Regions from separate parts of the Variovorax sucrosi genome, predicted to be linked through region 2. Evidence: predicted binding sites of a transcription regulator. Region 2 holds the regulator's gene; the other holds the start of a gene.

Region 1 (4,173 bases), 240 kb from region 2:
GGCGCGGTGCGTCCAGTACTGCACCAGATCGGCCACCAGAATGATCAGCAGCACGCCGGCCCAGAAGGGCAGGCCGGCGATCCAGCCGCGGATGCCGTCGTTGGCGGCCCAGCCGAAGAGCTTGTGCACCAGCAGGTTGGTGGCCAGCAGCACGAAGCCCACGATCATGTGGTTGACGACGAAGTGATGAAAGTCCGTCTGCCACTCGGCGCGGAACACCGGCTGGTCCTTGCGGTGCGCGAACAGCTTCTCGATGAAGATGAAGATCAGCGCCGAGCCCAGCAGGTCGAGGATGAACCAGTCCAGGCCGATGTAGGGCGTGTTGTCCGCGAAGTCGTTCACCGGCACCTTGTGGCCGCCCAGCAGCGCCGCCGAGACGATCAGCAGGAAGGCCGCCGACGACAGCCAGCGCGAGCGGTTGAACACGATGTTCACCAGCGCCAGCCCACCCGCCGCGACCATGGCCACCAGCAGGATGGTGCGCATGATGTCGACGTTGTAGCTGCGGCGCAGTTCGGGCGTGGTGAGGTACTGCGGGAAGTGGAAGGCCAGCACCCCGAGGAAGCACAGGATGCCCAGGCTCAGGGCGATGGTGCCGGTGACCAGCCCCTTGCCGCGCTGCAGCTCGCCGTGGCTCGCGGTGAACTCGTTGAGCTTGTCGATTTTGAGCATGGCCGACCCCTCGTGGTGTTGTGTATGGATTTGGCGGGATTCTAGGTGGCCGACGACGCTGGTCGACCGCCACGATGCGAGGCGAGCGCGACGCCCCCGGCCACGCCGAGGGCCAGCACGATCAGCCGGGAGGGCGCGTCATGGCAGCAGGAAAGCCAGCGCCGCCACGGCGGTCGGGCCCAGTGCGCCCAGCAGCAGGCCGCCGGCGCCGATCGTCTCGTCCGCGAAGCCGCGCTTGAGCAGCGCGACGCCGGCCGGGTTGGGTGCGTTGGCGATCACCGTCAGGCCGCCGCCGGCCACCGCGCCGGCGACCAGCATGTACTTGGACGCGTCCGAGATGCCCTCGATCAGCGAGCCGAGGTAAGTCAGCGCGGCGTTGTCGGTGATGGCGGTGAGCCCCAGCGCGCCGGCGAACAGCGCGAGCGGCGAGAGGCTCGAGACGATCGGCTGCAGCCACCACTGCTGCATGCCGCCCAGCACCACCAGGCCCGCCAGGAAGAAGCCGACCAGCAGCGCTTCCTTGATGATCAGCGGGCTCTGGTGTTTGTCGTAGGCCTGCGTGAAGCCCATGAACATCAGGAACAGGCCGAGGAACACCACCGGATGGTGGGCGAACAGCACCACGCCGGCCAGCAGGCCCAGGTGCACCGCGACCACCGACAGCGGCACGCGCGCCTCGGCCGGGGTGCCTGCGTCGGGCAGCGGTGCCGGTCGCAGATGCCCGCGCAGCAGGAAGGTGGCGACGGTCGCGTTCACCAGCACCGCGAGCGCGGCCTTCCAGCCGAAGTGCGCAAGCATGAAGGCGCTGTCCCATTGCCAGGTGGTCGCGACCATCAGCACCGGCGGCGCGGCGTACGACGTCATCGTGCCGCCGATCGAGACGTTGACGAACAACCCGCCCAGCGCCAGGTACTTGACGCCCTCGGGCACGTCCCGCCGGAAGATCTGCGGCGCCAGCATCAGCGCGGCGATGGTCATCGCGGCCGGCTCGGTGATCAGCGAGCCGAGCAGCGGCACGGCGGCCAGCCCGAGCCAGGCCGTCGCCAGCGGCGTGGGCACCGGCACCACCCGGGCGGCGGTGTCGACCAGCGCGATCACGGTGCGCAGCACCGGACGCGACGCCGCGATCACCATCACCACGAAGACGAACAGGGGCTCGGTGTAGTTGCGCGATTCGGCGTATTCCAGCGCGGGGGCGCCGCCCACTACCAGCGCCATGGCTAGCACCAGCACGATGGCCCAGAAGCCGAAGACCACCTCCACCTCGCCCAGCAGGTGGAACAGGCCGGCATGGCGCGGGTAGCGGTGGGACAGCCGCTCGAACTGCTTGGCCGCAAAGGTGTGCAGCAGGGCGATGGCGAACAGGGCGGCGGCGATCCACTGGATCGGGGTTTCGGACATGGGACTCCTGGTCGTGACAACGCTGCGTGGCGGCCCGACCGACGCATGAACCTGCCGCGCGAGAAGCGCCCGACACCCGTCGATGATTTTAGGGGCGGGCGCCGGGGCCGGCCGAATCAGGCCGTCCGCCGTGGCGATGGCAGTGGAGATTTCCTCCTACACGGGTCCTTCGGATTCATGAATAAGTTCTCACCTCCAAAGCGAATCAACGGTCCAATGTTCGGGAGGTCCACCATGGCGACGGCACCCCAGCGCGCGACCCTTGCGCAATTGCTTGCACGGTCTGCGAAAGTCGATGCCCGCTTGAGCGATGCCGAGCGAAGGGGCATCCAGCAGCACCTCGAAGCGATCCGCGTTGCGACGACCTTGCGTCGGACGCCGGCGCGCGAAAAGGCCTCACCGCCGACGCCCGACGGGAGCCTGTGCGCGCCCGCCGGTGACTAGCAGGCGCGAGCCCTTTTTCCGCATCCCTCGGCGGCGGACATGGCGTGGCCCTCGCAAATGCGATGACCTGCGCATGCAAGCCCCGGGTCGATAGCGAGAAAGGCATTGCCCGCGGATGAAATACTGTATAAAAATACAGTTAATCATTGATTCCGCCATGGGCCTGCCTTCTCTTTCCACCCCCTTCGCCTCCGCCCGGCACAACGTCTGGCGTGGGGACGAACTGGGCCTGGCCGACACGCCGGTGGTGGGCACCGGCCATGCCGCCCTCGATGCCGAACTGCCCGGAGGCGGCTGGCCGGTCGGTGCCATGACCGAGTTGCTGCAGGCCCGGGCGGAAGCCCATGTCTGGCAATTGCTGCTGCCGGCGCTGGCCGCGGCGGTTGAATCCCGTGGCGGCCCGGTGGTGCTGGTCGGCGCGCCGCACGCGCCCTTCGGTCCGGCCCTGGCAGCGGGCGGGTTGCCGACCGAGGCGCTGATGTGGGTGCGTGCCGAGGCACCGGCTGCGCGGCTGTGGGCCTGCGAACAGGCCTTGCGCTGCGCCGACGTGGCCGCGGTCATGGCCTGGCTCCCGCAAGCGCGGGTGGGCGAACTGCGGCGGCTGCAACTGGCCGCCGCCCAGCACGAAGGCCTGCTGTTCGTGGTGCGGCCGGAAGCGCTGGTGCAGTCGGCGTCGCCGGCGCGCCTGCGCCTGCAACTGGTGCCGGCCGACGGCGGTCGGATGGACGTGCACCTGATCAAGCGGCGCGGCCCGCCGCTGGCCCAGCCGCTGACCCTGCCGGCCCGCAGCGAGCGCATGGCGGCGCTGCTGGCCGCCAGCCAGTGGCGGCGCCAGCGTCGCCAGCAGCAGGACGCGGTCGAGATGGCCGCAGCGAACGCAACGAAGGGCGCGACCGTGGTCCGCCTCGACCTGCGCCAGCGCAGAGAGGAGGTCGGCCATGCAGTGGATCGCCTTGCGGTGGCCGCCTGAGAGCGAGGCTGCCGGCCTTCCGCCTTCGGAAGGCCTGCCGCTCTCGGCTGAAGCGCTCGGCTGGTGGGCGCTGCGCTACACCCCGCGTGTGGCCTGGCTGGATGAGGCGCTGGTGCTCGAAGTGTCTGCCTGCGAAAGGCTGTGGGGCGGGCGCCAGGGGCTGATGCGCCTCATGGTGGCCGAGAACCCGGTGCCCGGCAGCCGGCTGCAGAAGGTGGAGGGCGCCACCAGCCTGGTCGCGCTGGCCCGGCTGCGCCTGTTCGCGCTCGGCCAGAAGCCGCCGGCCGACATCCCGGCCGCGCTGCCGCTTCACACGCTCACCGCGGCGCGGGAGCACCTCGACGTGCTGGCGCGCATGGGCTGCCGCACCTGGGGCGACGTGGCGGCGCTGCCGCGCGGTGGGCTGTCGCGCCGCTTCGGTGCGGCGTTGCGCGAGGCGCTCGACAGGGCCTGGGGCCTGCGGCCCGAGCGCCACACCTGGCTCACGCTGCCCGATGTCTTCGAGCAGAAGCTGGAACTGCCCGCGCTGGCCGAGAACGCCCACGAACTGATGTGGTCGGCCAACCGCTTGCTGGCGGCACTGCAGGTCTGGCTGCGCGCGCGCCAGCGCGGCGTGCTGTCGCTCGAGCTGGAATGGACGCTCGACCTCAAGCGCTACAACGGCGTCGACCTGCCGCCGCACCAGC
Region 2 (4,173 bases):
GCGACTGCAGCGCGCCGAACATGCGCCTCAGCGCGCGCGCGCCGCCAGCAGTTCCAGCATGAGCACGATGCGCGCCTTCACCGGTGACAGCGATCCGGCATCGCGAAGCGCCGGCTCGGGCGCGGCGGGGCGCAAGATCCGCCCCTGGGCACACCGGGTCGCGCGAAGTACCGCGATGCCTGCGGCCTGCGCGCGCAAGGCGGCCGCTTCGACCGCATGGTGCAAGCTACCGTTGCCCGTGGCCGCCAGCACGAGACCGTCGACCGCATGGGCGGCGCCATCGTGCCGCGCCTGCACCAGCGCGTCGACGAGCAGGCCCTGCGCGCCGGCATGGCTCGTCAGGATCTCGACGCGTGGCCAAAGAAAGGCCGGCGTCGCCGCAACCTGCGCGAGCCGGCTCGTCGCGGCATCCCCCGCCTCGGGCCACGGGCGCAGCAAACGCAGGGCGCCCTCCTCCATGTAACCCAGCGGGCCGGCGTCCCCGGAATCAAAGGCATCGGTTCGGTAGGTGTGGATTTTCTGCACATCGGCCGCACGGTGCACGGTGCCGGCACACACCACGATGACCCCTCGAGCACGAGGCTCACCGGCCAGGCTGATCGCATCGCGCAGATTCTGCGGACCGTCGGGCGACAGCGCACTCGCGGGCCGCATGGCGCAGGTGAGCACCACCGGCTTGACGGGTGCCAACACCGAATCGAGGAAGAACGCGGTCTCTTCCAGTGTGTCGGTGCCATGCGTGATCACGATGCCGTCGATGTCCTCGGACATCAGGGCCTCGGCGCAACGGACGGCCAGCTGCTGCCAGACCTCGAAGGCCATGTCCTTGCTGTCGAGTTGCGCCACCTGCTCGGCCGTGATCCGCAGACCGGCCGGCAGCCCAAGCCCCTGCAGCAGCACATCCACCCCGACCTCGCCGGCGATGTAGCCGATGTTGTCGGCCTCGGAAAGCGCGCGCCCGGCGATCGTCCCACCGGTGCCGAGCACCAGCACGCGACGTCCTGTCTCCAAACTTTTGTTCGCCATGTCTTGCCAAAGCCGTAAAACTGTTTAAAAATACAGCTACTGGATATGCAACCAGTGCCAAGGAGTTTCACATGCAGTTCGCAGTCAAGCTTACCGCCCGTCAGCAGCAAATTCTGGACTTGATCCGCAGCACCATTGCGCAGACCGGTGCGCCGCCGACGCGTGCCGAGATCGCGGCCGAACTGGGTTTCAAGTCGGCGAACGCCGCTGAAGAACATCTGCAGGCGCTGGCTCGCAAGGGCGCGATCGAACTGCTCAGCGGCACCTCCCGCGGCATCCGCCTCAAGGGCGATGCCCTGCGCTCGCTCAACGAATCGCGCGACAACCAGTTCTCGTTGTCGCTGCCGGGCATGGCACAGCTGGCGCTGCCACTCATCGGCCGTGTGGCCGCGGGTTCGCCGATCCTGGCGCAAGAGCACGTCGACCAGACCTACTACGTCGAAAACACCTTGTTTCAGCACCAGCCGGACTACCTGCTCAAGGTGCGTGGCATGTCGATGCGCGACGCCGGCATCATGGACGGCGACTTGCTCGCCGTCCAAGCCACCAAGGAAGCGCGCAACGGCCAGATCGTGGTGGCACGCCTGGGTGACGAGGTCACCGTCAAGCGCCTCAAGCGCCACAAGCAAGTGATCGAGCTGCATGCCGAAAACCCCGACTATCCGACCATCGTGGTTCAACCGGGCGAGCCCTTCGAGATCGAAGGCCTGGCCGTCGGGCTGATCCGCAACACCATGCTGATGTAGTGCATCGCACGGGCTTCGACAGGTGGCGGGCGTATGGCATTGAGGCCATCACCCTGACGCAGCCCCAACAAGCAATCCTGCCTGTGTTCAACCTCTGACTCTGGAGTTCGCATGGGAATCGCTTTGCTCACTTTCGTCGATCTGCTCACCCCGCTGCAATCGCTGGCCAGCCGCTGGCTCCCCGAGCGCCGCACCCGGCGCAGCCGCACCGGGCTCGACCTTCAAGCCGACCTGCGCTATGTGGCCGTGCGGCCTGCGTGCGGGCAGCGTGCCGTGACGCCGCTGGAGGGGCTCGCGCAAAATTCGGCTGTCACGCGCGCGCTGCGCGTGGTCCGCACGGTAGATGCGCACCAACCGGGCCGCCGGGCGGGTCGTGTCGTGATCTCCGGTCGCATGGCCGATGTCTGCGCTGAGCTCGACCGTCTGGCAGCGCTCGAAGCGGCCGACACCGTTCGCGGTACGCGTCCGCTGCACTGACGGTACGCAGTACGCACTGCCGGGTGCAGAGCGCGCCCGACCCGCTCGTCGCTCGCGTGCGGCCGCCCGACGCCGACGTGCATTCGTGGCTTCGGTCGTCGCTGCACGGGTTCGCACCACCCCGGAGTACGAGCTCGCTGTGACGCGAGGCACAATGGCACGCCATGAACATTGTGATCCTCGACGACTACCAGGACGCGGTACGCAAACTGCAGTGCGCCGCCAAACTCGATGCCTACGCGGCGAAGGTCTACACCAATACCGTCAAGGGCATCGGCCAGCTGTCGGTGCGCTTGAAAGACGCCGACGTGATCGTTCTGATCCGCGAGCGCACCCAGATTTCCCGCCAGCTGGTCGAGAAGCTGCCCAAGCTCAAGCTGATCTCCCAGACCGGCCGGGTCGGCAATCACATCGACGTCACCGCCTGCACCGAGCAAGGCGTGGCAGTGGCCGAAGGCAGCGGCTCGCCGCTCGCACCGGCCGAGCTGACCTGGGCGCTGATCATGGCGGCGATGCGCCGTCTGCCGCAGTACATCAGCAACCTCAAACACGGCGCCTGGCAACAATCCGGCCTCAAGTCGGCATCGATGCCGCCGAATTTCGGCCTGGGCTCGGTGCTCAAGGGCAAGACGCTCTGCATCTGGGGCTACGGCCGTATCGGGCAGCTGGTCGCGCGCTACGGCCAGGCCTTCGGGATGCAGGTGGTGATCTGGGGCCGCGAGCAGAGCCGCGACCTCGCGCGTTCGGATGGTTTCCAGGTGGCGCCCAGTCGCGAGGCATTCTTCAGCGCGGCCGACGTGCTGAGCGTGCACCTGCGGATGAACGACAGCACGCGTGGCATCGTCACCCTGGAGGACCTCTCGCGAATGAAGCCGACGGCGCTGTTCGTCAACACCTCGCGGGCCGAACTGGTCGAGCCGGACGCGCTGCTCGCGTCGCTGAACCGCGGCCGCCCCGGGATGGCGGCGGTGGATGTCTTCGAGAGCGAGCCCCCCTTGCAAGGCCACGCGCTGCTGCGGCTGGAGAACTGCATCTGCACGCCGCACATCGGTTACGTCGAGCAGGACAGCTACGAGCAGTATTTCGGCCAGGCCTTCGACAACGTGGTGAGCTTCGTCAAAGGGAATCCCACCAACATCGTGAACCCGGGGGCGCTGCAGGTTCGCCGCTGAGGAGGGTGCGGCCGCGGCCTGCGGCGGCGCGCCGTCTCAACCGCTTCGTTCAGCGCCGGCGCCGCGGCCTGGGCGCGATCTCGGCTTCGATGGTCGGGTCGAACAACTCCAGATCGAGCCTGAGGTCCGGCAGCGGCATTTCCTCGGTCGTGGGCGAGGCGGTGAAGCGCTTCTCCGGCTCCAGCTCTCCCGGCAGGGTTTCCAAGGTCTCGAGCGACGTGTTGTCGAAAGACAGTGCGTCGTCTTCGCCAGCACGCTCGCGCGCTTCTGGCCGCGGCACGGCCCTCGCACGCGGGTCATCGTTCGACGACGATGCGGTCGCGTTGGCATTGGCATTGGCATTGACGGCGCCCGGGTGGGCGGCGATGACAGTGTCGTGCGCCAGTGTCTCGTCGATGGCACCGTACAGCGAGGGCAGCGGCGCATCGGGCGCGTTGTGATCCTCGGGCCGGGCGCCCGATTCGGCCGGATGATCCAACGGCAGGGGCTGCGTCGGTTCGAGCTTGGCGTCGCGCGTATCGAGGAATGACAACGGTGTGATCGGAGTCGGTGGTGCGCTGTCGGGGTCGATCACTTCCTTGGCCACCGAATACAGCAGCAGCAATTCGCGGTAGGCCGCCAGGTCGAAACTCTCGTCACCCTGCAGCTCGGGCTTGCGGAACACCAGTTCCTCGATGAGCCCCAGCGTGCCGGTCCGGGGCCATTGCGCCTCGATGCGGGCCAGCGTCGATGGGTAGTGTTCGAGGCCGCGG

What was found. The regulator LexA, encoded in region 2, represses DNA repair genes until DNA is damaged. The targets are predictions, from matches to a motif close to ACTGTATNNNNATACAGT.
Region 1: imuA (translesion DNA synthesis-associated protein ImuA) is a predicted target of LexA. The motif match lies at 2,640-2,657, and genes of this name have one in related genera.

The regions. Positions count from the first base shown of each region.
Region 1 is NZ_JBPJZU010000008.1:275,005-279,177, reverse strand. Features, by position in the region: gene ACSFBE_RS17580 (sterol desaturase family protein) at 1-672, opposite strand, end outside; gene ACSFBE_RS17575 (putative Na+/H+ antiporter) at 811-2,073, opposite strand; gene ACSFBE_RS17570 (hypothetical protein) at 2,308-2,517, shown strand; gene imuA (translesion DNA synthesis-associated protein ImuA) at 2,675-3,487, shown strand; gene ACSFBE_RS17560 (Y-family DNA polymerase) at 3,456-4,173, shown strand, end outside.
Region 2 is NZ_JBPJZU010000008.1:31,280-35,452, forward strand. Features, by position in the region: gene ACSFBE_RS16415 (hypothetical protein) at 1-22, opposite strand, end outside; gene ACSFBE_RS16420 (asparaginase) at 28-1,026, opposite strand; gene lexA (transcriptional repressor LexA) at 1,098-1,772, shown strand; gene ACSFBE_RS16430 (hypothetical protein) at 1,884-2,249, shown strand; gene ACSFBE_RS16435 (D-2-hydroxyacid dehydrogenase family protein) at 2,414-3,421, shown strand; gene ACSFBE_RS16440 (type IV pilus assembly protein FimV) at 3,471-4,173, opposite strand, start outside.